DNA from 3 places in the Vibrio sp. MA40-2 genome. Region 1 is predicted to be linked to each of the others. Evidence: predicted binding sites of a transcription regulator. Region 1 holds the regulator's gene; each other region holds the start of a gene.
The links. The regulator CRP, encoded in region 1, controls carbon source genes, mostly activating them, when cyclic AMP is high. The targets are predictions, from matches to a motif close to TGTGANNNNNNTCACA.

Region 1 (10,660 bases):
CAACTTCAATTTGATCAACGCCTTGGAAAACATTAGCAGGAACACGTTGAACTAACGCTTCGTTATGTTCACCATAAGCATCATCAGGGCCAATCGTTGCAGAAAATTTATCCCCAGCTTTTTTACCTGCAAGTTCAGCTTCAAGACCAGTAATTAGGTTATTGTGGCCATGCAAATAATCTAAAGGCTTATCAGCGGTTGCTTCATCAACAACTACGCCTTCTTCAAGCTTCACTTGGTATGCTAGGCTCACTACAACGTTCTTTTCAATATTCATGTTTGCTCCAAAGAGAATTGGGGTAGCTGAATTTCCTACCAACCAAGAGTAATTTTAGTGACAATTAGCGCCTATTATGGAGGTAAAATTCTTAAACTAAAACCCTAAGGTTTAAAAAAACCGATCATATCTTGATCTGAATGTTCAGATTGTTCCATCGTTTTAGGCAGTCGTTTATCTAAATGATGACATTCAACACATTCAACCATTTCAATACTATTCTCTACCCACCAACGAAGCGAATCTTGAGCAGCGCATTTTGGGCAACTTGCCCCTGCTATAAATCGTTTCTTCAGTTTCATTCCATTAACCTTGCTTATTTAATTATTTCCAGTGATTGGTCGATTGCTTGTCGGTTTCCATTTCTTGACCGAATATTTCTTCTAGTTCTTTACGGGATTCTTTCGAGCGCAGTGCGAGATCTTTTCCATCTGTGTGTTTAGGCAGCAATTCTTTTAACATTGAATTATCTAACTTTTGAAAATGGTCTTCCGCTCTTTTAGCTTGATACGGATGCATACCCAACTCAATAAGCAACTGTCGACCTAAATCCAAAGCACCTAAAAACGTTTCACGTGAATAATTAGGTACGCCGTGATTTAATAACTGATAGGCTTCCACACGACTCCGTGCGCGCGCTAAGATCTTGAGATGTGGAAAGTGCTGTTGACAAATTTTCACAATGTGTAGGATATCATCAGGGTTATCGGTACAGGCAACCAAAGCTTCAGCTTTATCTGCGCCAGCTGCTCTTAATAAATCCAACTGTGTTGCGTTACCATAAAATACTTTGTAGCCATACTTACGCAACAAATTAATTTGCCCAGCATCGCTTTCAAGCACGGTAATCCGAATTTTGTTGGCATACATAAGTCGTCCAACAACTTGGCCAAAACGACCAAATCCGGCGATAATTACCCTAGGATTTCGGTTCACTACATCTTCTGCATTTATATCTTCATCGTGATTAATTGTGGCAGAAAACCATTTTTTCTGGATAAGTAATAGCAGCGGTGTAGTCACCATAGATAAGCTAACCACCACCAATAAAAATGAGACTAATTCAGGCGCAAGCAAATTTTCTGCTTGAGCGGCGGTAAATAATACAAAGGCAAATTCACCACCTTGACTCAAAATAGCCGCCATTCTACTTCTGGCTTTCGCTTGTGTTCCAAACAAGCGAGCTAAGATATACAGAATGATTCCTTTAATGGCGACTAACGCTACCACGGAGAGTAGAATCTTCATCGGTTCTAAAATGATCAAGCCAAGGTTGACAGACATACCTACTGCAATAAAAAACAACCCGAGTAACAAACCTTTAAATGGCTCTATTGCTACTTCTAGTTCGTGCCGATATTCACTTTCAGCCAACAATACACCAGCCAGAAATGTCCCTAAGGCCATAGATAGACCAAGGCTCTGCATAATTAAGGCAATGCCAATAACCAACAGTAATGCAGTAACGGTAAATAGCTCACGTACGCCACTGGTGACAACATACCGAAACAGTGGGCGCAGTAAAAAATGCCCTCCCCCGAGTAGAACAATGATAGTGCCGAAAGTAATTACCGTGTCTAACCAATCACCATCACCATGACCACCAGCCAGTACCGGTAATATAGCCAACATCGGTATCACAGCTATATCTTGAAAGAGCAACACAGCAAATCCTGATTGACCAGTTTCTGAACCTGCTAAACCTTGTTCTTCAATTACTCGTAATGCGATTGCCGTAGAAGATAAGGCGAGGCCCATCCCTATCACTAAACTGGTTTGCCATGAAAGGTCAAATAAACTAGCAATACTGGCTAGTGCACAGGTGGTTAATACCACTTGTGCGCCACCTAATCCTAAAATGGGACTTCTCATCTGCCATAATTTTTTAGGATTAAGCTCTAAACCAATTAGAAACAGCAATAAAACCACACCAAACTCGGCAAAATGTAAAATCGCATCGACATCACTAATTAATCTAAATCCCCATGGTCCAATCGCCACACCAGCAAGCAGGTAGCCCAATACCGAACCAAGTCCTAATCTTTGTGCTAAAGGAACCGCAATTACTGCCGCGGATAGAAAAATGACGCTACTATGCAAAAAATCACCGCTCATCGCCATCACTGTTCTCCTTGTGATTTTGTTTCAATATATCCTTCGGATTCATTAACCAATGACGGTAAATTTCAGCATGCTCATAACGCTCAACATCGGTAATGTGTCTCGCCCAATGCAACACCATCGGCTCTAACCAGTTCATTCGACACAACCCAGCGGTTAATTCAAACGGTTGTAAAATCTGCTCCATGGGATATTTGTTATAACCTGACGCAGCAAAGGCTTCACGAGCGCCGCCGGTGGTTATGACACTTCGCCAATATTTTCCAGCAAGCTCACAATCATCACCAAAAGCAAAGCCTTTCCCTAATACTCGATCCATCCATTCCTTTAAAAGCGCGGGACAAGAATACATAAATAATGGATGCTGAAAGACAATAATATCGTGGCTCAATAAAAGCTGATGCTCTTTTTGAACATCAATGAAAAAATCTGGATATTGCGCATATAAATCATGAATCGTAACATGTTCCAGATCTTGTATTTTTTTTAGCATCACACTATTGGCAACGGACGCGTGCGGTTCTGGATGAACAAAAATCACCAATATACGTGGTAGAGAGCTCTCTTTTTTCATCATTCCTCGACAATATTCTTGTTCACTTGCTTTTATCATTGGCGCAGTATTTTATCTACTTACAGATAATTTTCTAAATACAATTGCTGTATATAAATTTATCTAACCTGAACGTTGAATGAGAAAGTCTATAATCCTTTTATTTTAAAATATAGAGGTTTAGATTACTCAGAGTTCAAATTATCTAGTAAACGATTTACAGATTCGAGTTGATTTGCCAACATAGTTACACTATATAGATACAATTTACTTACAGTTGACATTTTTCGATAACAAACATCATATCGTAATTTGTATAATGATCGACTTTTATTCTTATAACGCCTACTATTCCTGCGTTTATACTACACCCTATCAATAAGATTTTTATGATTACGTTTTCAGATATTCAATTACTGCGTGGCGGTAAAGCACTTTTAGATAAAGCGACTTCAACCATCCATCCAGGAGATAAAGTCGGTTTAGTTGGGAAAAATGGTTGCGGGAAGTCCACTTTATTCGCTTTATTAAAAGGCGAACTTTCTATTGATGCCGGTAACTTTAGCCAACCTGCTCATTGGGAGCTTGCATGGGTTGCCCAAGAAACGCCTGCTTTAGAACGCAAAGCGCTTGAATACGTGATCGACGGCGATAGAGAATATCGACGTTTAGAGACACAACTTGCTCAGGCAGAACAAGATGATAACGGTACTTTAGTTGCTGAATTGCACGGTAAAATAGAAACCATAGGTGGTTACAGTATTGCAGCCAGAGCATCGGAACTGCTTAACGGCTTAGGTTTTAGTCAGCAACAAATGAGTTGGAACCTTACTCAGTTTTCTGGTGGTTGGCGCATGCGCCTTAACTTGGCTCAAGCATTGTTATGTCGTTCAGATTTACTACTACTTGATGAACCGACCAACCACTTAGATCTTGATGCCGTAATGTGGCTTGAAAAATGGCTGCAAAACTACCCAGGCACCTTGCTCTTGATTTCTCATGATAGAGATTTTCTCGATCCTATCGTGAGTCGAATTATTCATGTAGAAAATCAATTATTAAACGAGTACACCGGTAATTATTCTTCGTTCGAAGGTCAGCGTGCTCAAAAGTTAATATTGCAACAAGCGATGTTTCAAAAACAACAAAAGCAAGTAGAACACATGCAAAGCTACATCGACCGTTTCCGCTATAAAGCATCAAAAGCGAAACAAGCACAAAGTCGTATTAAAGCGTTAGATAAAATGGAGAAAGTGCTTCCTGCTCAACTGGATAATCCATTTAGTTTCGAATTTCGTATCCCTTCGGCGTTACCTAACCCAATCTTGATGATGGATGAAGTCTCCGCAGGCTATGATGATAATCTCATCTTAGAAAAAATTCGTCTAAATTTGGTTCCTGGTAGCCGCATTGGTCTTTTAGGTAGAAATGGGGCAGGTAAATCGACATTAATAAAACTATTATCTGGTGAGTTAGCCCCTCAAGATGGCGATTTAACCTATTCACAAGGTGTTAAAATTGGTTATTTTGCGCAGCACCAATTAGAAACTCTTCATCCTGAAGAGACACCGTTACAACACATGATGCAAATTGCGCCTAAACAAACCGAGCAAGAATTAAGAAATTATTTAGGTAGTTTTGGTTTTCAAGGTGATAAAGCACTGGATAAAGTTGCCCCATTTTCTGGTGGAGAAAAAGCACGTTTAGTTCTAGCTTTAGTTGTTTGGCAAAAACCCAATTTACTTTTACTTGATGAACCAACCAACCACCTTGATCTCGACATGCGTCAAGCCCTCACCTTTGCATTACAAACCTTTGAAGGTGCAATGGTCATCGTTAGTCACGACCGCTACTTACTGCGTGCAACAACGGATGATCTTTACCTTGTTCACGATAGGCAAGTTGCTCCTTTTGATGGCGACTTAACTGACTATTACAAATGGCTTACCGAGCAAAACAAAGCCAATAAAAAAGAAGCAACACAAACTACTTCAAATAAGAACAACAACAACAGCGCCGCGTCAAAAAAAGAACAAAAACGCAAACAAGCTGAATTTCGTAAACAGACCGCACCACTTAGAAAGTCGTTAGAAACACTTGAAAAAAAAATGGATAAACTCGGCACAACTTTGTCTGAGGCGGAACAACAATTATTGGATACCGAACTGTACCAAGCTGAAAACAAAGCTAAACTAAATCAAATATTGGCACTTCAAGCCTCTGCAAAATCCGAGCTTGAGGAGATTGAATTAGAATGGATGACTATCCAAGAGTCACTAGAAGAAATGGAACAGGACGCTATATGACAAAACCCGCTTCTTTTATCACCGTAGAACGATTATGGCAATTTAGTTTGCAATATTACGCCATGCGAGGGGTAAAAGAAGCGTGTCTTTCTCTACAAAACAATTTCGATGGCAACGTTAATTTATTGTTACTGTTGAAGTGTCTTGATGAACAACAACTGACTTTTCATCGCAATGATTGGAGCCAAGTTCAACAGGCACTTCTGCGTACAGAAACACTACTTCTTCACTATCGAAAACTTCGCAAGAAAACCAAATCGCATGTACCTGCAACCTTATATCGAGAATCTTTAGAATTTGAACTATTATTAGAAAAACAACAACAGTCCGATTTAGTTCAATGTATCAATACCTTAGAACTCACTACCAACAACAAAGAACCATTAACATTGGCTTACTGTCGTTCACTTAATGCCGAACACCTTTTTACAGCGACTTTTGCAAAGCATTCCACCAAAACCAGTTCATAAAATCACAGTTAAGTTAGTATCAAACTAACAATTATAAATTTTCACATCATCGATAAACTGATCTCTGTTAGAATCAATGCAGAATCAACTCCACATCAATCGATGACTCACTATTATGACCGAATTTAAAGCTGCTCGTGGATTAAGCAATCCACATATTCAAACCGTCATTCCCCGATTTATTAGAAAAAAACCACTCTTTACCGCTCAATGGCAGACCTTAGACACACTCGATGGCGATTTTCTTGATCTCGCTTGGAGTGAAGACCGAACCACTGATTCAGCAAAAAACAAACCAATATTTGTGCTTTTTCATGGCTTAGAAGGCTGTTTTTACAGCCCATATGCAAATGGACTTATGCACGCTTTCGCGCAACATGGTTGGCTCTCTGTCATGATGCACTTTAGAGGCTGTAGTGGTAGGCCAAACAAGTTGGCCAGAGCATACCATTCAGGAGAAACTGAAGACGCCCGCTTTGTGCTTGAATATTTTCGTAAACTGTTTCCAAATCAACCTATTGTCGCTGTCGGTGTCTCTCTTGGTGGCAATATGTTAGTAAACTATCTGGCAAAATATAGTGACGATCCTATTGTAAAAGCAGCAACTGTAGTCTCTGCACCACTGGATCTCGCGGCATGTTCGTCTCGTATTGAACGAGGATTTTCTAAGATATATCGTAACTATTTATTAAGTTCATTAAAGAAAAACGCGCTGAAAAAACACAACCAATTAAACCAAGCTATTGGGGTATCGGTCGACACCATACACGCGCTGAAAACTCTGCACGGATTCGATGATCTTATCACCGCCCCTCTGCATAATTTTAAAAGTGCTCATGATTATTACCGCCGATGTTCGGGAATGAATGTACTCAATGATGTCACCGTTCCTTTGCAACTAATTCATGCTAAAGATGATCCATTTATGACCGACCAAGTGATCCCCAAGTTTACTCTAAACAAAAACATACATTATCGACTATTTGAACAAGGGGGACATGTGGGTTTTCTAACTGGTTCAATGGCTAATCCTCAATTTTGGTTGGAAGAAACATTGCCAAACTATTATCAAAACATCCACACAGAGGTGTAAAAATCACATGATCATTCCATGGCAAGAGATTGAAACCGACACGCTGGATAATTTAATTAAAGAGTTTGTTCTGAGAGAAGGAACGGATTATGGGCAAAATGAAGTAACGCTCGATGAGAAAGTAGCGCAAGTAAAAGAACAACTTACAGTGGGTGACGCCGTTATCGTGTTTTCAGAATTACATGAAACCGTTGATATAAAACTCAAAGGCGAATTTTAACTGGCAAAAGTAAAGCATTTATTCTTTTTAGATAATCCCATAAACTAGCAAATTACACCGTTTAATCTAATTTAATAACAAGGGATATCATGTCCGCAAAACATCCGGTTATCGCTGTTACAGGTTCATCTGGCGCAGGAACAACGACAACTTCAGAAGCATTTAGAAAAATGTTTAATATGATGAACGTTAGAGCCGCATGGGTTGAAGGAGATAGCTTCCATAAGTTCACTCGTCCAGAAATGGACATCGAAATTCGTAAAGCTAAAGAACAAGGTCGACACATCAGTTATTTTGGCCCAGAAGCAAACGACTTTCCGGCATTAGAGCAATTCTTTAAGAAATATGGAGAAGAAGGCAAAGGACAAGTAAGGCGTTATCTGCACTCCTTTGATGAAGCCGTACCTTATAATCAGATGCCAGGAACCTTTACCCCTTGGCAAGATTTACCCGAAAACAGTGATGTGCTTTTTTATGAAGGCTTACATGGCGCGGTGGTCGATGGTGAGGTGAATGTATCGCAACACGCTGACTTGCTTATCGGTATGGTGCCGATTGTTAATTTAGAATGGATTCAAAAGTTCGTACGCGATACTAGAGATAGAGGACACTCTAGAGAAGCCGTGACCGATTCAATCGTTCGCTCAATGGATGACTATCTAAATTATATTACGCCTCAATTTTCTCGCACACATATTAACTTTCAGCGCGTACCAACGGTTGACACTTCGAACCCTCTTAACGCCAAAGGAATACCCAGTTTAGACGAAAGTTTTGTGGTTATTCGTTTACGTGGCATGAAAAATGTCGATTTTCCTTATCTGTTGGCCATGATTGATGGCTCATTTGTTTCACGCCACAATACACTCGTTGTTCCAGGTGGCAAGATGAGTTTTGCTATGGAATTAATTATTAGACCCGTGCTTCAGCAGTTAATCGAAACAGGCAAAATAGGTTAATTTATACACAACTTGCGGCTTTGTTTGTTATACCGTGATGACGTGCACATTTTTGCGTATAAAATAGGGATTTGAGAGCGATCAAAATCAAGAAATCACCTGAAAAAAAGGATACTATTCTTAACAGACATACATATGTAGCTTGCAGCTTTGATTAAGAAATCCTATGCTAACGTCACCGAAATATAGGGACGTGGCAAAGGAACGCTGCTTAAGTAGGCCCTGCAGATAATAGTGAGATAATTATGGTTCTAGGTAAACCTCAAACCGATCCGACGTTAGAGTGGTTTCTTTCACACTGTCATATTCATAAATATCCATCAAAGAGTACGCTTATCCACGCGGGTGAAAAAGCGGAAACTCTGTATTACATTGTGAAAGGCTCTGTGGCTGTGCTTATCAAGGATGAAGAAGGTAAAGAGATGATTCTTTCTTACCTTAACCAAGGTGACTTCATCGGTGAGCTAGGCCTTTTTGAAGAAGACCAAGAACGTACCGCATGGGTACGAGCTAAATCACCTTGTGAAGTTGCTGAAATTTCGTTTAAGAAATTCCGTCAGCTTATTCAAGTTAACCCAGATATTTTGATGCGTCTTTCGTCTCAAATGGCAAGTCGTCTACAAACGACAAGCCAAAAAGTAGGCGATTTGGCCTTCTTAGATGTGACTGGTCGTATTGCTCAAACACTTCTTAATTTAGCAAAACAACCTGATGCAATGACTCACCCTGATGGGATGCAGATCAAAATTACTCGTCAAGAGATTGGACAAATTGTTGGCTGTTCACGTGAGACAGTTGGACGTATTTTAAAAATGCTTGAAGAGCAGAACTTAATTTCTGCACACGGTAAAACTATCGTTGTTTACGGTACTCGCTAACGTTCATTCGTTAATACGGAACCGTCTATAAAAAACAAACTAAAAAAGCAGCGGAAACGCTGCTTTTTTTTTCGATAAAATTAGAATAGCTTTTATGTAAGTGCTTCTAATTGATGGTGCTTGCAACTTGGTTGGGCATATATCTGGACACACCCAACCGGTTTAACATAAACGCTAAACTTTAGTCACATAGGTAGCGGAATTTTACATCATTCCTGGCATTCCACCCATACCACCCATGCCGCCCATATCAGGCATTGCAGCACCAGCATCTTTAGCTGGAGCATCAGTAACCATTGCTTCAGTTGTGATCATTAGTCCAGCAACCGATGCAGCGAACTGTAGTGCACTGCGCGTTACTTTAGTTGGATCTAAGATACCCATTTCAAGCATATCACCGTATTCGCCTGTGGCGGCATTGTAGCCATAGCTCGCATCGCCTGCTTTAACGTTGTTAGCAACAACTGAGTCTTCCTCACCTGCATTTTCAACGATTTGACGTAAAGGCGCTTCCATTGCTCGAAGAGCAACACGAATACCAACATTTTGTTCTTCATTGCTACCTTCAAGACCCGCGACTTTAGAAGCAGCGCGAATAAGAGCAACACCACCACCAGCAACGACGCCTTCTTCAACCGCAGCACGAGTTGCGTGAAGCGCATCTTCTACACGGTCTTTCTTCTCTTTCATTTCGACTTCAGTTGCTGCGCCAACTTTGATTACTGCAACACCGCCAGCAAGTTTCGCTACGCGTTCTTGTAGTTTCTCTTTGTCGTAATCTGATGTCGCTTCTTCGATTTGTTGGCGAATTTGAGCAACGCGACCTTGAATCATTGCTTCTTCACCAAGACCATCAATGATGGTTGTATTTTCTTTAGTGATGATAACGCGCTTCGCTTGACCTAGATCTTCTAATGTAGCTTTCTCTAGTTCTAAACCAATCTCTTCTGAGATAACCGTACCAGAAGTTAGAATCGCGATATCTTGTAGCATTGATTTACGACGATCACCGAACCCTGGAGCTTTAACTGCTGCAGCTTTCACGATGCCACGCATGTTGTTTACTACCAATGTAGCCAACGCTTCACCTTCAACATCTTCTGCAATGATAAGCAGTGGACGAGAGGCTTTAGCAACCGCTTCTAGAGTGGTTAACAGCTCACGGATATTCGATACTTTTTTATCAATCAAAAGAATGAATGGGTTTTCTAATTCAACCGCACCCGCTTCTTGGTTAGTAATAAAGTAAGGAGATAGGTAACCACGGTCAAACTGCATACCTTCAACAACATCAAGTTCATCTTGAAGTGCTTGGCCTTCTTCAACAGTAATAACACCGTCACGACCTACTTTCTCCATTGCTTCAGCAATGATGTTACCAACGGTTTCATCAGTGTTCGCTGAAATCGTTCCTACTTGTGCAATCGCTTTTGTATCAGCACATGGTACAGATAGAGCTTTAAGCTCTTCTACTGCGGCAACAACCGCTTTGTCGATACCACGTTTAAGGTCCATTGGGTTCATACCAGCAGCAACCGCTTTAAGGCCTTCAGTAATGATTGACTGAGCCAATACTGTTGCTGTTGTCGTTCCATCACCAGCGGCGTCATTTGCTTGAGAAGCCACTTCTTTAACCATTTGAGCGCCCATGTTTTGGAACTTATCTTCTAGTTCAATTTCACGCGCTACAGAAACACCATCTTTAGTGATGGTTGGTGCACCGAAAGATTTATCCAATACAACGTTACGGCCTTTAGGCCCAAGCGTTACTTTTACAGCATCA
Region 2 (10,660 bases), 400 kb from region 1:
AAGCCATAGTCTTTTTCAATTTGGACAAGCTTTTTCCTAGCAGAGCTCAAACTTTCTTGTAGCTTCCAGCCGCTTTCTGCCCCGAGCACTATATTCTCTAATACGGTAAAAGTCTCAACGAGCATGAAATGCTGATGAACCATGCCAATACCAGCAGCAATTGCTTCTTGAGAATTAGTAGGTTTATAAGGCTGACCATTTACGAGCATTGAACCAGTATCGGCGAGATAAAAACCGTATATTATGCTCATTAGAGTCGATTTGCCTGCACCATTTTCACCAATAATTCCGTGAATAGTGCCTGCGGGAATTTTTAGATCAATATCTTTGTTAGCATGAACGGCGCCAAAACGCTTATTGATCTCTTTTAGTTCAATGGCAAAATTTTGAGCTTGAGTCACGTGGAATTCCTAAACTGCAAAATAATTATAAGTACGCCGTTGCCTAAAGTTAACACTTTACAAAAGCAACGGCGTAGAGATTACTCAACTACTGATAATACTAGAATTAGTAGTTGCAAGTATTGTCTGACATATAATCATGAACACTGATTTTTCCAGAGATAATATCGGCTTCAAGAGCTGATGCGTATGCTTTCATGTCTTCTGTTATCAGACTTTCGTTGTTTGCATCTAACGCCCAAGCTACACCGCCTTCTTTAAGACCAAGAACTTTTATGCCTGGCTCCCAATTACCTTCCATGCTGTCAATCCAAGTCTCTTTTGCTGCAACACCAACACGTTTAACCATTGATGTTAGCATTGTACCTGGTTGAAGGTGGTTTTGGTTTGAATCTACCCCTATAGCCAGTTTACCTGCATCTTTAGCTGCTTGATAAACACCAAGGCCAGTACCACCTGCTGCTGCATAAATTACATCTGCATTTTTAGAAAATTGAGATTTAGCAAGTTCAGATCCTTTTGCTGGATCAGCAAACGCAGCTGGTGTTGAACCCGTCATATTTTGCAGAACAACAGCATCAGCGTTGGCATATTTCGCACCTTGCTCATAACCACAAGCAAACTTACGAATTAGTGGAATATCCATACCACCGATAAAGCCAACGGTACCTGTTTTAGAAGCTTTAGCGGCTAAAGCACCAACAAGGAAAGATCCTTCTTGCTCTTTAAATACAATTGACTGCACGTTCGGCTTATCCACAACCATATCTATAATAGTAAATTGGATGTCTGGGAATTCTGTAGCAACTTTTTCTACTGCTGAAGCCATATTGAAGCCAACGGCTACGATAGGGCTAAAGCCACGGCTTGCTAAACGACGAAGTCCTTGTTCACGTTGGGCTTCATTTTGTGGTTCAAATTCGCGGACTTTAATGCCTTTTTCAGCTTCAAGTACTTTTACACCGTTTTGAAATACTGCTTCGTTAAAAGATTTGTCAAATTTGCCTGCTGTATCATAAATAACGGCTGGTGTTGGTGCTGCAAATACGCTAAATGAAGAAACGGCTAGCGCAAGTGCAGTTAGCTTTAGAGTAGTTTTTTTCACTGTATAATCCCTATGTTGAAATCCAAAATTGATAACCAATAAATGAGTTCTATTTGTATTTATATGCAACTGTGTTATCTGTTTTTGCGAAATTTACACATAAACAGTTATCACTCCCCAGTTTATCGTTTGCGTGCTAAAAAAAAAAGCATTTTGCTCACACCTAAATCAGCTAACACGACATTTAAGCATATGATGATGTGATCAATATCACGTTTTTTATCTGAATTTACTCCGTAGTCAGTCTGTTTTTCTACAAATTAATAAAAATGCAACGTTCTTGATTGGACTATATATGGTTGAATTAAGGTAAATCGATCCAATTAACACAAATATAGCTAATAACAAATATAGCTAATAAGTGTGCAATAAACGTTTTTTTTAGATGAATGATTTATAATAAATGTGATTTACCTATTAATTAAAGTATCAGTTAGGAGAGGTAGGTATGTTTGATAAATTTAATAAGTTAATTAAGCGTTACGATGACTGGTGTAAGAGAATGGGATTGTTACCCGAGCAAAAACGTTGTTGTGTACCGATAACGAAGCAAGATGTTTTTGACAATAAAGAGAGAAAAGATGAATGAAATCTCTTGTCGGTTATTTGATACCCATTGTCATTTAGACCGATCGGATTTTTGTAGCGATGATGATTTTGCTCAACAATTGGAAATTGCGCAATCAGCAGGTGTAGACAAGTTTCTTATACCAGGTTGTGGCGTTTTTAATTGGGATAAAATAGAACAACTGTGTTCAACATACCCCAGTCTTTATTTCTCATTAGGGTTACATCCTTATTATACCGATCAGCATCTTGATCAACATTTAATTTTACTTGATACCAAGTTGTCTCAAAAACATGAGAAATGTGTTGCTATCGGAGAGTGTGGTCTAGATTTTTATCAATCCAGTAATGATGAACAGCTGCAAAAGCACTATCTTATAGAACAAATTCGATTGGCCAATAAGTATCAGTTGCCGCTCATTTTGCACTCCAGAAAATCCCATCAAGATATCATTAAGCTTATTAAGCAACATCCGCTTGATTGTAAAGGGATCATACATGCTTTTACTGGTAGTTATCAGCAAGCACTCGACTATATTAATTTAGGCTTTTATATCGGTGTCGGCGGTTCTATTACTTATCCTCGAGCGAAGAAAACCCGAAATACTATATCTTTATTACCTTTAGAGTCATTGGTTCTTGAGACCGATTCACCTGATATGCCACTTAATGGTTATCAAGGTCAAAAAAATCACCCTAAAAAACTGCCAATTACGCTAAATGAGCTAATCATGCTGCGAAATGAGTCAGAGCAAACGGTTGCAAAGCAGCTTTATCGAAATAGTCTATCTGCCTATAATATTTTAGATTAATTGCAAGTTAATATAGCCAATTAATACACTATTACTGGTGTAAGTGTGAATGTAATCTCATTTTGAAAAATTGTTACATGATTTTTAATTGGTAAGTGTGATCTATGCACTGAATTATTTTCAAAGGTCTGTTTATAATCGCCTCGCTTTTTAGATCCATTTTGTCACACGCCATTTAACTAAAATAAGGAAGCCATAAACCATGAGCCTGTTTATGAGCCTAATCGGCATGGTTGTACTCATAGCGATTGCAGTACTTCTATCCGACAACCGCAAAGCAATTAATTTACGAACCGTGGGTGGTGCATTTGCCATTCAGTTTATCCTTGGTGCATTTGTACTTTATGTTCCTTGGGGGAAGGATTTATTAGGAGGTTTCTCTAGCGGAGTCGCCAGTGTTATCGATTTTGGTAAAAGCGGAACGAGTTTCCTTTTTGGTAACTTAGTGAGTTTTTCTGTCGATGGTCTTGGTTTTATCTTTGCTTTCCAAGTGTTGCCTACATTGATATTTTTCTCATCATTGATTTCTGTACTTTACTACATCGGTGCGATGCAGTGGGTAATTAGAATTCTTGGTGGGGCATTAGAAAAAGCGCTTGGTACTTCACAAGCGGAATCTATGTCAGCAGCGGCCAATATTTTTGTTGGTCAAACAGAAGCACCTTTAGTTGTTCGTCCATTTGTACCTAAAATGACGCAATCAGAACTATTTGCAGTAATGTGTGGTGGTTTAGCATCTGTTGCTGGTGGTGTGTTAGCTGGCTACGCATCTATGGGTGTTCCGTTAGAATACCTGGTGGCTGCTTCGTTTATGGCGGCACCAGGTGGATTATTATTCGCTAAGATTATTAAGCCAGAAACAGAAGAGTTTGATAATGATATTCAAGCAGATTTAGAAGGTGGCAACGATAAACCGGCTAACGTTATTGATGCAGCAGCAGGTGGCGCTTCATCTGGTTTGCAGCTGGCGCTTAATGTTGGCGCGATGCTTATTGCTTTCATCGGTTTGATTGCACTAATCAACGGTATGTTGGGCGGCATTGGTAATTGGTTCGGTTATGAATCATTAAGCTTAGAGCTTATTTTAGGTTGGGTATTTTCTCCTCTTGCTTTCCTTATCGGTGTTCCTTGGGAAGAAGCAACGTTGGCAGGATCTTTCATTGGTCAAAAAACCATAGTGAATGAATTCGTCGCTTACTTAAACTTTGTTCCTTATGTGGGTGAAAATGCGCAAGTAGTTGCTGCAACTGGTCAAGTTATGTCAGAGAAAACAACCGCGATTATCTCTTTTGCTCTATGTGGATTCGCTAACTTATCCTCAATCGCGATTTTACTCGGTGGTTTGGGTGGCATTGCACCAGGTCGACGTCACGACATTGCTCGCATGGGTGTTAAAGCGGTTTGTGCTGGTACACTATCTAACTTAATGGCAGCAACTATCGCAGGTTTTTGTATATCATTGGCGGCAATGTAATTTAGCTACAAGGGTATTAAGTTAGCTTCAAAGTTATCGTTTAAACCCAATGTAAAACACGGACGCAAGAAATTGCGCCCGTGTTTTGTTTTTCTGGGAATAAATTAAAGTGAATGCCGCTAATTTAACGGCGATTGTCAGATTATTTGTTTTTTTTGAGATGGGAAACGTTTGCTTTAAATGTTGCATCTATCACATTTAAATGAAAAGGCTATAATGTATACATCTTAAATATTAACAAAAAATCATCACAATTACCTACATAGTCTCACTATCTATTATTTTTAGTTGAGTGATTAATTATAGGTTTTGGTGCATTTTGACAGTGTCAAACATGATGTATGGCATTAAATAAATAGATAAATAGATAAATAGATAAATACCGCAATCATAGATTGTTGTACCAGAAATGAGATTGGTACTGTGCGGTGACAGGGATGGCAATTAATAGTTTGATTGAATGAAGCTATTAAGTCTTCAAGGAACCAAGTCCGTTCATTTCGTAATCAAAAAGTGATGTCTAATCTAAAATTTTTAAATAGATTAGTTTCGTTTTACTTTTTGGCAAACAAATTGAATATTTTGATCGGAGATAGAAATGAGCGATTTAAAAGTAGCAGCTCTACGTGCACTTAAACTTATGGATTTAACCACGCTAAATGATGATGACACCAATGAAAAGGTGATCGCTCTTTGTCGTGATGCGAAAACAGCCGTTGGTAATACCGCTGCAATTTGTATTTACCCGCGTTTTATTCCCATTGCTAAAAAAACACTTCGTGAGCAAGGTACGCCAGATGTTCGTATTGCAACAGTAACTAACTTCCCACATGGGAATGACGACATAGATATAGCGGTAGCAGAAACAAAAGCAGCGATAGCGTATGGTGCCGATGAAGTGGATGTTGTATTCCCTTATCGCACATTGATTGCCGGCGATGAAACAACGGGTTTTGAGTTGGTGAAACGTTGTAAAGAAGCTTGTGGTGACGTTTTATTAAAAGTCATTATTGAAACTGGCGAGTTGAAAGAAGAAGCTCTTATTAGAAAAGCGTCTGAATTGTCGATAAAAGCAGGTGCAAACTTTATTAAAACCTCCACCGGTAAAGTACCGGTAAATGCCACACCAGAAGCGGCTAAAATCATGTTGCAAGTTATTCGAGATTTGGGTGTTGCCGAAACGGTAGGTTTCAAGCCTGCTGGTGGCGTGCGTACTGCTGCAGATGCTGCGGAATTTTTAGCTATGGCTGACGATATATTAGGGCCAGATTGGGCCGACAATATGCATTATCGCTTTGGTGCATCGAGTCTACTGACCAGCTTACTTAATACACTAGAAGTAACAAAAGACGTTGCGGATCCAAACGCTTACTAATCAAAAGATGGCCTCTTTATAATTTAGCATCTTTAAATGATGGCTATGTTGGAAGGGGCGGTTACTTTTTCCATTAAAAGTAGGACAATTCTAATGTATTTACCTCAAGAAATTATCCGTAGAAAACGCGATGGTGAAACGTTAACTGAGCAAGAGATTCAATTTTTCATTCAAGGTGTTGCGGACAACAGTGTTTCTGAAGGTCAAATAGCAGCGTTTGCTATGGCTATCTTTTTTAATGAAATGACGATGCCTGAGCGCATCGCTCTCACTTGTGCCATGCGCGATTCTGGTATGGTTATCGATTGGGCACATATGAATTTTGATGGGCCTATCGTAGACAAACACTCCACAGGAGGCGTTGGTGATGTTACGTCATTAATGCTCGGTCCTATGGTGGCTGCATGTGGTGGTTATGTACCAATGATCTCTGGGCGCGGTTTAGGGCATACCGGCGGAACTCTGGATAAGCTTGAATCGATACCGGGATATAACATAACGCCGACCAATGAGGTATTTGGACAAGTTACCAAGCAGGCTGGTGTAGCGATTATTGGACAGACGGGCGATCTCGCGCCAGCAGACAAACGTGTTTATGCTACTCGAGATATCACCGCAACAGTGGATAATATTTCATTGATTACGGCTTCTATTCTATCTAAAAAATTAGCCGCAGGTCTTGAATCTCTTGTTATGGATGTGAAAGTAGGATCAGGCGCCTTTATGCCTACTTACAAAGAATCAGAACAGTTAGCAAGATCTATCGTTGCTGTGGCGAATGGTGCAGGCACCAAAACGACCGCTATACTGACTGATATGAATCAAGTGCTAGCTTCTTCAGCGGGCAATGCTTTAGAAGTGCGAGAAGCGGTGCAGTTTTTAACTGGCGAATACCGCAATCCTCGTTTGTATGAAGTCACTATGGCATCTTGTGCTGAAATGTTGGTGTTAGCTAATTTAGCCAAAGATTCAGATGATGCTCGTCAAAAATTACAAACTGTATTAGATAATGGTAGTGCAGCTGAGCGATTCGGTAAAATGATTGCCGGTCTTGGTGGCCCGGTTGATTTTGTTCAGAATTACGACAACTATCTAGATAAAGCTGAAGTTATTAGACCTGTTTATGCTGAAACACACGGCATTGTTAGTGCCATGGATACACGTGCCATTGGCATGGCGGTTGTTGGTATGGGGGGCGGACGTAGAGTGGCTTCGGACACGATTGATTATGCCGTTGGTTTTGACCATTTTATTCGTTTAGGTGAAACGGCAAATGAAGATAAACCGTTAGCAACCATACACGCAAGAACCGAACAACAATGGCAAGAAGCCGCAAACGCACTACTTAATGCAATTACAGTGGGTAGTGAACCTTATATTTCAACTCCAGAAGTCTACCGCCAAATTAGAGCGGAAGATGTACAAACAGCTTCTGACGGAGAGTAAAAATGAAAAGAGCAATTATTTTAGTATTAGATTCATTCGGTGTTGGTGCAACACAAGATGCTGATAAATTTGGTGATGTAGGCTCGAATACTTTAGGTCATATCGCTGAACATTGTGCAAAAGGCTTAGCCGATAACGACACAAGAAAAGGACCATTAACCTTACCTAACCTTTCTAAACTAGGATTAGGATTAGCTGGGCAAGAATCCTCTGGGACTTTTCCTCAAGGGCTTGATCAAAACGCTGAGATCATTGGCGCTTATGGTCACGCTGCAGAATTATCATCAGGTAAAGATACGCCATCTGGTCACTGGGAAATTGCTGGTGTGCCAGTGTTATTTGATTGGGGTTATTTTTCTGATAAAACCAACAGTTTTCCTGAAGAACTATTAGAAAAAATTGTTCGACGAGCCAAACTTCCTGGTTATTTAGGTAACTGTCACTCATCGGGAACCGTTGTTTTAGACGAACTTGGTGAAGAACATATGAGAACTGGCAAGCCCATTTTTTACACCTCAGCCGATTCTGTATTTCAAATTGCCTGCCATGAAGAGACGTATGGGCTAGACAATCTACTTGAGCTATGTCAAATCGTTCGTGAAGAGCTTGAAGATTATAATATTGGTCGTGTTATTGCTCGTCCATTTATCGGTGCGAAGGCAGGTGAATTTGCTCGTACAGGTAATAGAAAAGATTTGTCTGTTGAACCTCCTGCGACCACTATTTTGCAGAAATTGGTTGAAGAGAAAAATGGTCAAGTGGTCTCTATTGGTAAAATAGCCGATATTTATGCTAATTGCGGTATTACCAAAAAAATCAAGAAAACAGGATTAGAAGATTTGTTTAATGCGTCTTTAGAACAAGTAAAAGAGGCAGGCGATAACACGATTGTATTTACTAATTTCGTTGATTTTGATTCATCTTATGGTCACCGTCGTGATGTGGCTGGTTATGCCGCGGCATTAGAATATTTTGATAAACGTCTTCCAGAAATGCTAGAAATTCTGCAAGAAGAAGATGTGCTGATTCTTACCGCTGACCATGGGTGTGATCCTACATGGCCGGGAAGCGACCATACAAGAGAACATATCCCTGTATTAGTTTATGGCAAAAATATACCAGCTGGTTCACTTGGCCGCAGAGATACCTTTGCCGATATCGGTCAGAGTTTAGCTAAATATTTTGCGACATCAGATATGGATTACGGTAAAAGCTTTTTGTAATTTGTCTAGCCTGAACTAGTTTAATGTAATCAAGTAGGGCGTATTGAATCGCCCTATACATAAGTCTATCCCGCTATTATTGGGATTAGTAATGATTTGAAAACAACCAAGGAATAAATTAATGGCAACTCCACATATTAACGCTGAAATGGGTGCTTTTGCAGATGTCGTTTTAATGCCAGGCGACCCGTTGCGCGCTAAGTACATTGCTGACACGTTTTTAGAGGACGTGGTTCAAGTGTGCGATGTACGTAACATGTTTGGCTATACTGGCACCTACAAAGGTCGTAAAGTTTCAGTGATGGGCCATGGTATGGGAATTCCGTCGTGCTCGATTTATGTCACTGAGCTTATCAAAGATTTTGGCGTTAAAAAAATTATTCGTGTTGGTAGCTGCGGTGCAGTAAGTGAAGACATCAAAGTAAGAGATGTTGTTATCGGTATGGGTGCGTGTACTGACTCTAAAGTGAACCGTATTCGTTTTAAAGGGCATGATTTTGCTGCTATTGCGGATTACAAAATGGTTAAAGCTGCTGAAGAAGCGGCAAAAGCTCGTGGAATTGATGTAAAAGTAGGTAACTTATTTTCTGCTGAACTTTTCTATACTCCAGATCCAAGCATGTTCGATGTAATGGACAAATACGGTATTGTTGGGGTAGAAATGGAAGCGGCTGGTATTTATGGTGTTGCTGCTGAGTACGGTGCCAAAGCACTGGCTATTTGTACGGTTTCTGACCATATTAAAACAGGAGAGCAAACCACATCTGAAGAGCGAGCTACTACATTTAACGACATGATGGAAATTGCGTTAGATTCAGTGCTACTTGGCGATGAAGATTAACTAGCACTAGATTGGTGTATAAATAAAAAGCTCTGATGATCTATCAGAGCTTTTATCTAAGTAAATAGCTAAGTAAATTGCCAAATATGTAAATAATAGTGAGTGGATCGTTATCTTACTTTATATCCTGAATAAGGAGGTTTTGCTGCTTGTCCTTAGGTTTTCTACTCAATATCAACGTAATCAACATTCCGCTTAAAAAACTCATTACTATCATAATGTACATATAACGGTCACTATTGCGATAATGATGATCTGATATCGCGGTTACCATGCCTTTCTCAAACGTAATACGTATATAGCCAATAAGGTTTTTCTCAGCAAAAATCGGTTCAACAAGTTGTAAACGACCGATACTTGCGGTCTCTAAAGGTGTATCCAAGCCTAGAATTTCTCTAATCGATTTTGCATCTTGGCTAGCCGCCAGCTTTATTCCTTCCGAATCATAAATAGTCGCATCGAAAACCAGCCGTTCTTTGGCTAATTGATTGCTTAGTTGAAGTAAACGTTCTTGGTCGCTATTGGTTATCATATCACTCGCGGAAAGGGAAGCCTGAGAAATAAGAACTTTTGTTAGGGTTTCTAGTTGATGAGATTGAATTCGTTCATTTCCTTTGCTGATGACCATGCTATTTTTAGCCGTGTAGCCAAACATCAGTAATAAAAGAATGACGGCAATACCTTTTAAAAATAGACGTATTGAGAAAAGTGAGCGTTTCATATTCAACCATTATTGATTCTTTTTTTAGGTATTCACATATTGGGGCTTGCCTTTTGAAATTGCAATAGGGTAACGTTTAACAGAATTTAAATGAATGGGCATGGAAGCAGTGAAAACTTTACCGATAAAAAAACACGCAACACTTCTTAAACGTCTACCTGAAACTCGACTGTCGAGCCAGTTAGATAAATCAAAAGCCAATTGGATCGTTTTTTCCGATTATCTTTCGCCAAAATTATTTAATGATATTGATTTTTATACCGGTACATTCAATGCCGTTTTAGATACCTGGAAAGTAGGACAATATGAAGTTGCACTTATGGATGGCAATTTGACCGCTAAGCACGAAGATATACTTCAGTCTCTTCATGTTGAATATGCTTGTTTAACTGATGTGCCGGATTTGTCTCAACCGGGCTTAATTGTTTTTGATATGGACTCGACTGCGATTCAAATAGAGTGCATTGATGAAATAGCTTATTTAGCTGGCGTAGGAGAACAAGTATCAGAAGTGACAGAAAGAGCGATGCAAGGTGAACTCGATTTTGAGCAAAGTTTAAGGCAACGTGTGGCCGCTTTACAAGGTGCAGATGAATCGATACTGGAACAAGTCCGGTCAACACTGCCATTTATGCCAGAAGTAAGAGAGTTAGTCAGTAGTCTGCAGAAGTTTGGTTGGAAAACAGCGATTGCCT
Region 3 (10,660 bases), on a different replicon from region 1:
ATAGTCAAGACGATTACTAAAAATCCATTAGTTATTTCGATTATGTTGGGTATGATTTTTTATGCTTTAACTATCCCAGTACCAGAAATGGTAACGGATGCCGGTGAGTATTTTGCTCGTATGACATTACCTCTAGCCTTGCTTTGTACAGGCGGTTCGCTGGATATTAAATCGCTCAAGCACGATAAAAATTCAACTTGGTTTGCCACATTTAATAAACTCATTCTAGCGCCAGTTGCTATTACCTTAATCGCAATCAGTCTTGGATTCAGAGGAATTGAATTAGGAATTATCTTTTTCATGAGCGCTGCACCTACAGCAGCCGCAAGCTACGTGATGGCAAGAGCTATAGGAGGTAATGCCACTTTAGCGGCCAACATTATCGCCCTCACCACCGTCGGCTCTTTATTGAGTTGTACGGCAGGTATATTTATTCTCTCTACTTTAGGGCTGATGTAACCAAGTAATATCGGCTAACTATTGTAGTTAATCGAATAATCGCCACTGATTGCCACTCTTTGTTAAGAGTCATTTTGATGATCACTCTTTCAATAACACAAAAATAGGGCCTGTTACTTTACCAGTAACAGGCCCTATTTTTGTTATCTAAACTTAAGTCATCTACATTTAAGTCAATTTATAATACAAGGTCGACAAAGGCGGTAAACTCATTTTCAGAGAATGATCCAACCCTTCACTTGGTACTTTTTCTGTTTTTATTGTCTTAGCGACTTTAAAACCGCTACCTGCATATTTTTCATCATCGGTATTGATCAACAAGGTGTATTTGCCTGGGTTCGGCACGCCTAAACGAAACGCTTCATGAGGAACGGGTGTAAAGTTGGTTATAACCAAGATTCGCTCTCCTGATTCACTAATCCGTTCATGAGCTAAAATACTCGCATCATCGGCATCTTGTAAACGCCACTCAAATCCTTTTGGATCACAATCTTGTTCATGCAGTGCAATTTCATTGCGATAAACCGTATTTAAATCCCGAGTAAGCGCTTGTACTCCTTGATGCCGTTTATATTCAAGTAAATACCACTCTAACTGTTCATCGTGATTCCATTCGCCAGTTTGACCAAACTCCGTCCCCATGAAGTTCAGTTTCTTACCTGGCTGACCGTACATATACCCTAAATAAGCTCTTAAGTTAGCGGTTTGCTGCCACTCATCTCCAGGCATTTTACTGTGAATAGAACGCTTACCATAAACCACTTCATCATGAGACAGTGACAAAACATAATTTTCACTGTGCGCATAGATAAGTGGAAAGGTAATGGTGTTATGGTGATATTTACGATGGACAGGATCTTCTTGTACATAAGATAAACTATCGTGCATCCAGCCCATATTCCATTTAAAGCCGAAGCCTAAGCCTCCCATAAAGGTTGGCGCAGAAACGCCCGGAAAAGCAGTTGATTCTTCTGCAATAGTCATGGCATTAGGGAAATGCTTGTAAACTTCTTCATTTACCCATTTAAACATTGCGATAGCATCATAATTTTCATTACCACCGTCTTGGTTTGGCAACCATTGGTCATGACTACGTGAATAATCTAAATACAACATAGACGCAACCGCATCGACTCGAATACCGTCAATGTGGAACTGCTCAAACCAATAAAGCGCATTAGACACTAAAAAGCGACGAACATGTTCTTTACCTACATCATAAATGTAAGAGTTCCAATCTTGGTGCCAACCTCGACGAGGATCGGGATCATGATATAAAGGCGTACCATCAAAATTAGCCAAGCCATGGCTATCAGCAGGATAATGTGCAGGAACCCAGTCTAATACCACGCCAATTCCGGCTTCATGGCACGCGTCCACGAAGAATTTAAAATCATCTGGAGAACCAAAACGACTAGTTGGAGCAAATAGCCCAACCGGTTGATAGCCCCATGAACCATAAAATGGATATTCTGAAATAGGCATCAGTTCAACGTGGGTGTAGCCAAGATCACTTAAATAAGGTACGAGCTCAGCCGCTAATTCACGGTAAGTTAAAAAGTTACCTTCTTTATCTCTTTTCCATGATCCTACATGTAATTCATAAAAAGATAAGGCTTCCTTACGTTTTTCCGTTACTGCTCTTGCTTGCCATGCTTTATCTTGCCATTGATAACGATCGTGGTTGTACGTTATGGAAGCAAAAGAGGGATGTTGCTCTGCATAAAAACCCCATGGGTCAGCTTTATGTGGCAATCCTTCCCCATGTGGACCTTTAATTTCGTACTTATATTGGGTGCCTTCTGGCAAATCAGGAACAAAAATCCCCCAAATTCCGTAATCTAACTTTTGCATAGGATTACGGCGTCCATCCCATTGGTTAAATCCACCAATCAAACTCACAGCAGAAGCATGTGGCGCATAAACTAGAAAGCGAGTACCACATATCTGTTTACCATCACGTTCCATTTCAACAAAGTGCGCCCCCATATGATGGTACATTTGTATTGGAGTATGTAGTTCTTCAAATTCTTGGTACAAAGCGTGATACTGATATGGATCATCCATGATTTGCTCAGTACCATCCCAGTCGATAGCCAGTTTATAATGTGTGAACCTCAGATCTCTCGCTTGCTTTAGCTCGAAACCATCGCCGTTGATTCGCTCCAATTCGACTCTAGGTTCATTGTCTACCACTAATTCAACTTTTCTGGCACCCGGGAGCCAAACACGTAAGGCTATATCTTCGTCTTGTTGATACGGCCCCAAAAAAGAAAACGGGTCGGAAAATGATGCTTTAGAAAGCAGAGCAAACGTTTGTACTTCTTTAGAAATCTCTGTTTTTTTCAACTGACGTCTCCCTATAAAATTTTTTTAATTTTCACGCTTTAGTTAATCCTACCAGCTTCTATTCCAGTCGCTATTGTCTCAGTCACTAATATCTCAATAACTTATGCATCAATAACTAATGCCTCAATAGCTAATGCCTCAATAGCTAATGCCTCATAGATAAATAGTAGCGTGCAATATCCCCTAAATAAGGAAAACTTAAATAGAGAAAGCGCTAACGACCATAAGCTACGGCTACTTACCAAAAAATACCCGCTAAGAGCGGGTATTAGCTACCTTTCATTCTATCGGACTATTAGCAAATGTGGAGTGACTTATCCGATATTTTGTAATAGAAATTACCCTATCTTTTCGCTTGTTGCCTCACTTCTGTTAGTCTTCTGGCAATCCGGTTCACTTCTTCACGAGAAAAAATGTCATCTAGGCTCATAGAAAGCTTACGTCGCCAGTTGGGATATTCATCCACTGTTCCTGGAATATTGACCGGTTTATCCATTTCTAACCAGTCTTCTAGTTGCACACTAAGTAACGTAGACGATCCGGCGGCGAGATGAAGTTGTAACGCTTCACTCAGATGTTGATCCATAGGAACCATGGTTGCGTCTCGACCCACACATTCTGGCAGGAAACCATGCCAAGCCACACTGTTTAATATTTCTTGTTTGCACTGTAATCTATTATCAAAAAGAATTTTCAACTGCTTTTCATCTGGGTAGAGTCCTAGCTCTTTACCCATTTTCAGATCATCACAGTGCCAAAAGCCACGAAGTGTCGGCATATCATGGGTACATAATGCTGACATCGATTGCTCTGCATAATGTTTTGGTGAATAGTAACCACCGTCTTCTGCCACTTCAAAGAAAAAGACTTTGTAAGAGTGCACTCCTGCATCTGCAAGAACATCAACAATTTCATCAGGTACTGTACCAAGATCTTCACCAATAACAGAACATTGATGGCGATGAGATTCTAATGCCAAAATAGCCAGCATATCTTCTACAGGATAGTAAATGTAAGCGCCTTCCGTCGCGCCTTCACCTTTTGGTATTAACCAAAGACGTAAAAGCCCTAAAATATGATCAATTCGCAAAGAACCACAATGTTTCATGTTGGCACGAAGCAACTTAATAAAGGCATCATAATTGGTCTGTTTTAGAACGAGCGGATTAAGCGGTGGTAAGCCCCAGTTCTGTCCTAATGGACCTAAAATATCTGGCGGCGCACCGATACTCGCGCCATGAACTAATACCTTATCATCTGCCCATGTTTCTGAACCTGAATCTGCCACACCGACAGCGAGATCGCGGTAAAGCCCTATCGCCATGCCTTTTTCTTCTGCTAGAACTTGAGCTTCATTTATCTGATTGTCGGCTACCCATTGTAAATAGAGATAGAGTTGCACTAAATCTTGGTTGTCTTCGATAAATTTTTTGACAGCAGGATTTTGAAAACGACGGTACTGTTCTGGAAAAACTGGCCAGCCCCAAATCGATGAATCTTCTTTATGAAAAGTGGTATGCATAGCGTCAAACGCAGCTTGATGCAATAAACTGTCACCACCTTGTTCAACAAAATCTAAAAACTCAATCGCTCTATCAGTCATGTTCTGCAAGTGGCGAGTTTTAAATTCATCGTAAAGTAATGGCAACACGCTCATTTTAAGTTCAGCGACTTCGGTATAATTTACCCAATGAGCATCACGAACTCTTTGTAATCTGTATTGAAATTCGGAGCTACCGACCTTTTGCTGCGCTTGCGCACTTAACACAAATTCGGGAACCGAACTAACGTCGATATAAAACAAATTTAACCAGCGACGAGAAGATGGGCTATAAGGACTGGCGCCTTCAGGGTTAGCAGGAAACAAAGAGTGGATTGGGTTTAAACCCACAAAATCACCACCACGGGAAGCCACTTCAGCGACCAACTGTTTTAAATCACCAAAATCACCAATACCCCAATTATGTTGAGTACGAAGTGTATAAAGCTGAACACTTGGCCCCCACATTTTTTTACCTTCTTCTATTTTTTCCTGCTTAAAACACGACTTAGGGGTCACTATAAGCATCATTTCATAAGGAGCCTTGCGTCGCTTACGAGTGATAATAAGCTTATGATAGCCCCATGCTAAGTTGGGTAGTTGAAAGACTAAATCCCCGCCCTCAGCTCGATCATCTCTTACTATTTGAGACTGTAGATACCCTTCTAAAATGTCACCTTGCTCGGTTTCCAAACGCCAATTAAACTCACTTTCACGAGCACTAATACCTAAATGCAAACTCACTTCGATAGGTTGTTCATTATCACGGACAACCTGAACAGAATCTAATACTGGTTTTTTATGAATTTTCTCAGCAGATTTGAGCAGCTTATCATCGCTAGATGTGTCATAGCCTAAGGCGGATAATAGACGACGAATCGTTTCATCTTTAACCGTTGCTGGTTCCCCCCAAGCACTAATATAATTATCTGCGATCCTTGCCATCTCGGCCACTTTTTTTAGTGCTGATTGTTGTTGCATTATTTTCTCCGAAACTGCCTGAGCATCTCTATTATCATTTATTGCCATTATCGCTTATTGGCATTGTCATTTATTGACAATAGGTAAGGTAACGTAAATTAAGATAAGCCAAGGCACCTGTCCCTAACTTATCTTTAATCATTACTTACACATAAATTAACGTTTAACCGTTTCTAACTTCCATATGTTGTTCACATAATCCCGAATAGAACGGTCTGAACTGAACTTACCAACTAACGCAGTATTAAGAATGGCTTTGTGCGCCCAACCTTCTTGATCTCGATATTGCGCATCCATATCTTCATGTGCTTTCACGTAAGAAGCAAAATCTGCAAGACATAAATATGGGTCACCACCATCAAGCAAACTATCAAATGTTGCACGCAATTTTCCAGGTTGACCTGGCGTAAACTCATCACTCAATAATAAGTCCATGGATGCTTTAAGCAATGAATCTGAATTGTAGTAGTCAAACGGGTTATACCCACTCGCTCGCAGTGTTTCTACACCGTCAACATCCAGGCCAAATATATAAATATTTTCATCGCCCACTTCTTCACGGATTTCTACATTAGCACCATCCATTGTGCCAATCGTTAATGCACCATTTAACGCTAACTTCATATTACCGGTACCGGACGCTTCTTTACCTGCAGTAGAGATCTGTTCTGACACGTCTGCTGCCGGAATAATTATTTCGGCCATGCTGACACGGTAATCGGGAATAAAGACCACTTTAAGCTTGTTATTAACACGCTCATCGTTATTGATTTTTTCCGCCACTTTATTAGTTGCGTAGATAATCTCTTTTGCCAAGTGGTAACCCGGCGCGGCTTTGGCTGCAAAAAACACCACACGAGGCGCCATATCAAACGAAGGGTCATTAAGTAGACGATAATATAACGACAAGATATGTAACAAGTTTAAATGTTGACGCTTATATTCATGTAAACGTTTGATTTGCACATCAAAAATAGCGTTAGTATCTAACTCAATCGCCATATTGTCTTTAACCCAATCGGCAAGGCGCTGCTTGTTTTCTTTCTTAACCGCCATATATTGTTGTTGAAATTCTTTATCATCGGCAAATTTAGCGATTTGAGTTAATTGATCGAGGTCGGCAGGCCAGTCGGTACCAATTTTGTCCGAAATTAAATCAGAAAGACCAGGGTTACAGAACTTCAACCAACGACGAGGTGTTACGCCATTAGTAACATTTTGCAGTTTGTTTGGATATAACTCATTAAATTCAGGGAATAAGTCGCGTTTCACTAATTCAGAGTGAAGAGCGGCTACACCATTGACCGCGTATGAACCCACTACGCATAAATTGGCCATACGTACCATACGATGGAAACCTTCTTGAATAATAGAAAGCTTACGCTGTTTATCTACATCCCCCGGCCACTTAGCTCGCACTTCAATCAAGAATAAATGGTTAATTTGATAAATTATCTCCATATGACGCGGCAGTAAACGTTGAATCAGAGACTCACTCCACGTTTCTAGCGCTTCTGGTAACAAAGTATGATTAGTATAGGCGAACGTTTTAGAACAAATAGCCCATGCATCTTCCCAAGAAAGGTCACGCTCATCAATAAGGATACGCATTAACTCAGGAATAGAGATCGTTGGATGCGTGTCGTTAAGTTGGATTGCTTCATATTTAGGCAAATCCATAATGTCGTGCCCTGCTGCATCGTGACGACGAAGAATATCAGCGATAGAAGCCGCACTATGAAAATATTGCTGCATTAAACGAAGAGTTTTGCCTTTTTCATGGTTGTCATTTGGGTAAAGTACTTTTGTAATATTGCCTGAATCTATAAGAGCATGTTGTGCTTCAAAGTAGTCCCCATTATTGAAACTTTCTAATGAGAACGGCGCAATAGCTCGACATTCCCATAAGCGTAATGGATAAACTGTATCACTTTCATAACCAACGATAGGTAAATCCCATGGCATACCTTGCACTTGCATTCCTGGAACCCAACGGCGCTTCTCAACTCCATCAATATATTCAGATTCTACATGGCCATAAAAACCAATTTGCTGCGCATATTCCGGACGAGCAACTTCCCATGGGTAGCCTTCTACACCACGCCATGCATCCGGCGCTTCTTTTTGATGACCTTGTTCAAAAGATTGCTTAAATAGACCATATTCATAATGCAGTCCATACCCAATGGTCGGATATTCCTGTGCTGCACAAGAATCCATAAAACAAGCAGCCAAACGGCCTAAACCGCCATTTCCTAATGAAGGATCTCGTTCTTCTTCCAGTAAATCAGAAAGGCTTTGACCTAATTCGTTCATTGCATCTGTAATTTGGCTATACAAACCCATGCTGATTAAATTGTTTCCGGTCAAACGTCCAATTAAAAATTCCAGAGATAGGTAGTTAACACTTTTGGCATTTTTAATGGCTGGATCATTTTCTGTTTCAAGCAAATCAAATGTGGTTAATTCTGCTAAAGCACGTCCCATCGCTAGATACCATGCTCGCGAATCGGCATTCTCTACTGTTGTAGCGTAGGTTGCGGTTAAGTGCTTCTTAACATTAGCCTGAAAAGAGGCTTTATCGAATTTAGCTTGTTGAGTTGGTTTCATAACGATATCTCATAGTTTTCATTCATCTTTTGCTTATCCTGCATCGAATCATTAAGCAGAACATCCTCCCATTCATCAGGAGAAGGAGGAGGAGTATCTAGGGCGTAGAAACTCACCTCCCGCACATTTAAAGATCAAAGTCACATTGTTGCTGCCGATAAGGCAAATTCAAGTGACAAAGATCACGTGTACATCTCTTTACCTCGATTAGTCCTTGAAGACTAAAAGTAACCTACGAACAACTTACTATTAAAAGCAGCTTACTGTGAAAAGCAACATACTGTTAAAAGAATAGGTCTGGTCACAAAATAATTAAAGCTCAGAATTGTTTCAGTGACACTAATATGTACAAGTCAGCCTACTAATTACATCCCCCACCTAAACATTATGTGACGAGTAACTCAATTATGGGGCGTAGATGATCAGTAATATGCGCTGTGTCATACATATTTGAGAATAGGCATGTACGCAAGGGCAATGCTTAACGTAGGATGAGCTTTAAGCCGTTGTGGATCGGTAATTATGATTAACAAATGCTAACGTAATTATTTAGCATACATTGTTATAATGAAATACAACGATAGTTATTCCTCTGTCACACAATCACTTATTGAAACGAATTATGTTAATACCATCGAAATTGACTAGACCGAGTCGATTGCATAACGCAATCTTGAGACCAAGAGTACTCGATTTATTGCAACAAGCCCCCTTTTATAAACTGGTTCTTTTTCGATCGCCCGCCGGTTATGGTAAGACAACCATGGCGACTCAATGGCTTGCCGATAAAAGTGCCGTAGGTTGGTTTAGCATCGATGATAGTGATAATGACTCCTACCGGTTTGCAGACTATTTTATTCATGCAATAAATAAAGCAACCAATGGAAAATGTCTCATTTCAGAAACATTAGCGAAGAGACGACAGTTCTCTTCGCTCATCACATTATTTGAAGAAATATTTGTAGAATTATCCGATTTTTTTGATGAATTTTATGTCGCGCTCGACGACTATCACCTTATAAATTCAGACGAAATCCACGAAGCGATGCGCTTCTTTATAAAAAACATGCCGGATAATATGACTCTGGTGGTTACCAGTAGAAGTTCACCTCCTTTAGGTACCGCCAATCTACGAGTTCGAGATTTGATGATAGAAATTGACAATCAATTGCTAGCATTCGATACAGAAGAAACTACGCGATTTTTTAATCAACGTATCTCCGAAGGTATTGATGATACAACAGCGTGCAATTTACAATCTTATGTAGAAGGTTGGCCTTCAGCATTACAACTAATTGCGTTACAAGCCCAACACCAACAAAAAACCTTAGCACAATCCGCTGAATCGGTAGCAAAATTCAATCATGCTCATCTGTGGGATTACTTGGTTGAAGAAGTGTTTGATTTACTCGATTCAGAAACCAAAAACTTTTTGATGCGCTGCTCCATCTTAGAGACCTTCAATGATACCTTAGTTAACGACCTCACCGATCGAACCGATTCACTGGCTATGATCGAATCTTTAAATCGATTTGGTTTATTTATTTATCACTTAGAAGGAGAACAACACTGGTACCGTTTTCATCATTTATTTGCCGAATTTCTTACCCATCAAAGAAAAACCAATATCGCCAATGAAGAAGCCATATTACACCAAACAGCGGCTAAAACATGGCTAAAGTTGGATGTACCTTATCAAGCTCTCTTTCACGCCCAAAAAGCGCAAGACAGCGCACTTATAGGAAAAATAATTACCGATTCGGGCTGGAAAATGTTCAATCGAGGCGATCTAAAAGTACTCGATAATGCACTAAATACACTTGATAATGATTTACTATACAGCAATATGAAGTTGCCGCTATTGCGAGCGTGGTTGTCCCAGAGTCAACATAGATACGATGAAGTAGAAGATATGTTAACCGAATCGTTAGCTGAAATGAAACAGCAAAAAATATCATTAACCACCTCAGACCAAGGACAAGTCAATGCGTTACTTGCGCAAGTCTCCATCAATAAAAATGACCCTCAGCGAGCACTAGAATTTGCGGAACTAGCATTAAGTCAAATAGATACTACGATATACCGCAGCCGTATTGTGGCAACGTCAATTGTTGGAGAGGTTAACCATGTTTTTGGTCAACTTAATCGAGCTTTACCTCTAATGCAACAAACTGAAAAGTTAGCTCGCCAGCATCAGCTATATCACCAAGCTTTATGGGCCATCTTGCAGCAAAGTGAAATTCTAGTCGCGCAAGGTTTTGTACAGCCAGCATTTGAAATGCTAGATCATGCTTTCAAATTAATTGAAGATCAAAAATTGCAACGACTTCCACTGCATGAATTTGCATTGCGATCGAGAGCCCAAATTTTATGGTGTTGGAATCGATTGGACGAGGCAGAACAGCATGCATATAAAGGCATTGAAGTATTAGGTGCCACTGACCAAAGCAAACATCTACACAGTTATTCAATGTTAGCGCGAATAGCCGTTGGCAGGGGTGAACTAGACAAAGCCGCTAAATTTATTGCAAAAATAGAGCAATTACTGGAACAATCAAGCTATCACCTAGATTGGACAGCAAATGCGTCTCTCTCACTAATTCTTTACTGGCAAGCACGTAATAACAGTGAATCAATAAAACGATGGTTAGCCTCAGCTAGTCGACCTACAAACGCTAACAATCATTTTTTACAGCTGCAATGGCGCAATATAATAAGAGC

Region 2: the regulator CRP is predicted to act here: its motif matches at 2,930-2,945, upstream of ACLKML_RS14855 (NupC/NupG family nucleoside CNT transporter).
Region 3: the regulator CRP is predicted to act here: its motif matches at 8,111-8,126, upstream of ACLKML_RS06005 (glycogen/starch/alpha-glucan phosphorylase).

The regions. Positions count from the first base shown of each region.
Region 1 covers NZ_CP178628.1:1,192,999-1,203,658, reverse strand. The annotation lists gene slyD (peptidylprolyl isomerase) at 1-277, opposite strand, end outside; gene ACLKML_RS13180 (YheV family putative zinc ribbon protein) at 382-579, opposite strand; gene kefB (glutathione-regulated potassium-efflux system protein KefB) at 602-2,398, opposite strand; gene kefG (glutathione-regulated potassium-efflux system ancillary protein KefG) at 2,382-2,975, opposite strand; gene ACLKML_RS13165 (ABC transporter ATP-binding protein) at 3,341-5,257, shown strand; gene ACLKML_RS13160 (TIGR02444 family protein) at 5,254-5,727, shown strand; gene ACLKML_RS13155 (hydrolase) at 5,843-6,820, shown strand; gene ACLKML_RS13150 (YheU family protein) at 6,828-7,040, shown strand; gene ACLKML_RS13145 (phosphoribulokinase) at 7,130-7,999, shown strand; gene crp (cAMP-activated global transcriptional regulator CRP) at 8,245-8,877, shown strand; gene groL (chaperonin GroEL) at 9,082-10,660, opposite strand, start outside.
Region 2 covers NZ_CP178628.1:1,588,533-1,599,192, forward strand. The annotation lists gene ACLKML_RS14835 (ABC transporter ATP-binding protein) at 1-401, opposite strand, end outside; gene ACLKML_RS14840 (BMP family ABC transporter substrate-binding protein) at 508-1,506, opposite strand; gene ACLKML_RS14845 (hypothetical protein) at 1,955-2,095, shown strand; gene ACLKML_RS14850 (TatD family hydrolase) at 2,088-2,885, shown strand; gene ACLKML_RS14855 (NupC/NupG family nucleoside CNT transporter) at 3,088-4,359, shown strand; gene deoC (deoxyribose-phosphate aldolase) at 4,958-5,734, shown strand; gene deoA (thymidine phosphorylase) at 5,828-7,180, shown strand; gene ACLKML_RS14870 (phosphopentomutase) at 7,183-8,403, shown strand; gene deoD (purine-nucleoside phosphorylase) at 8,525-9,244, shown strand; gene ACLKML_RS14880 (YtjB family periplasmic protein) at 9,360-9,965, opposite strand; gene serB (phosphoserine phosphatase) at 10,066-10,660, shown strand, end outside.
Region 3 covers NZ_CP178627.1:1,347,576-1,358,235, reverse strand. The annotation lists gene ACLKML_RS06020 (AEC family transporter) at 1-459, shown strand, start outside; gene glgB (1,4-alpha-glucan branching protein GlgB) at 628-2,808, opposite strand; gene malQ (4-alpha-glucanotransferase) at 3,152-5,329, opposite strand; gene ACLKML_RS06005 (glycogen/starch/alpha-glucan phosphorylase) at 5,486-7,939, opposite strand; gene malT (HTH-type transcriptional regulator MalT) at 8,562-10,660, shown strand, end outside.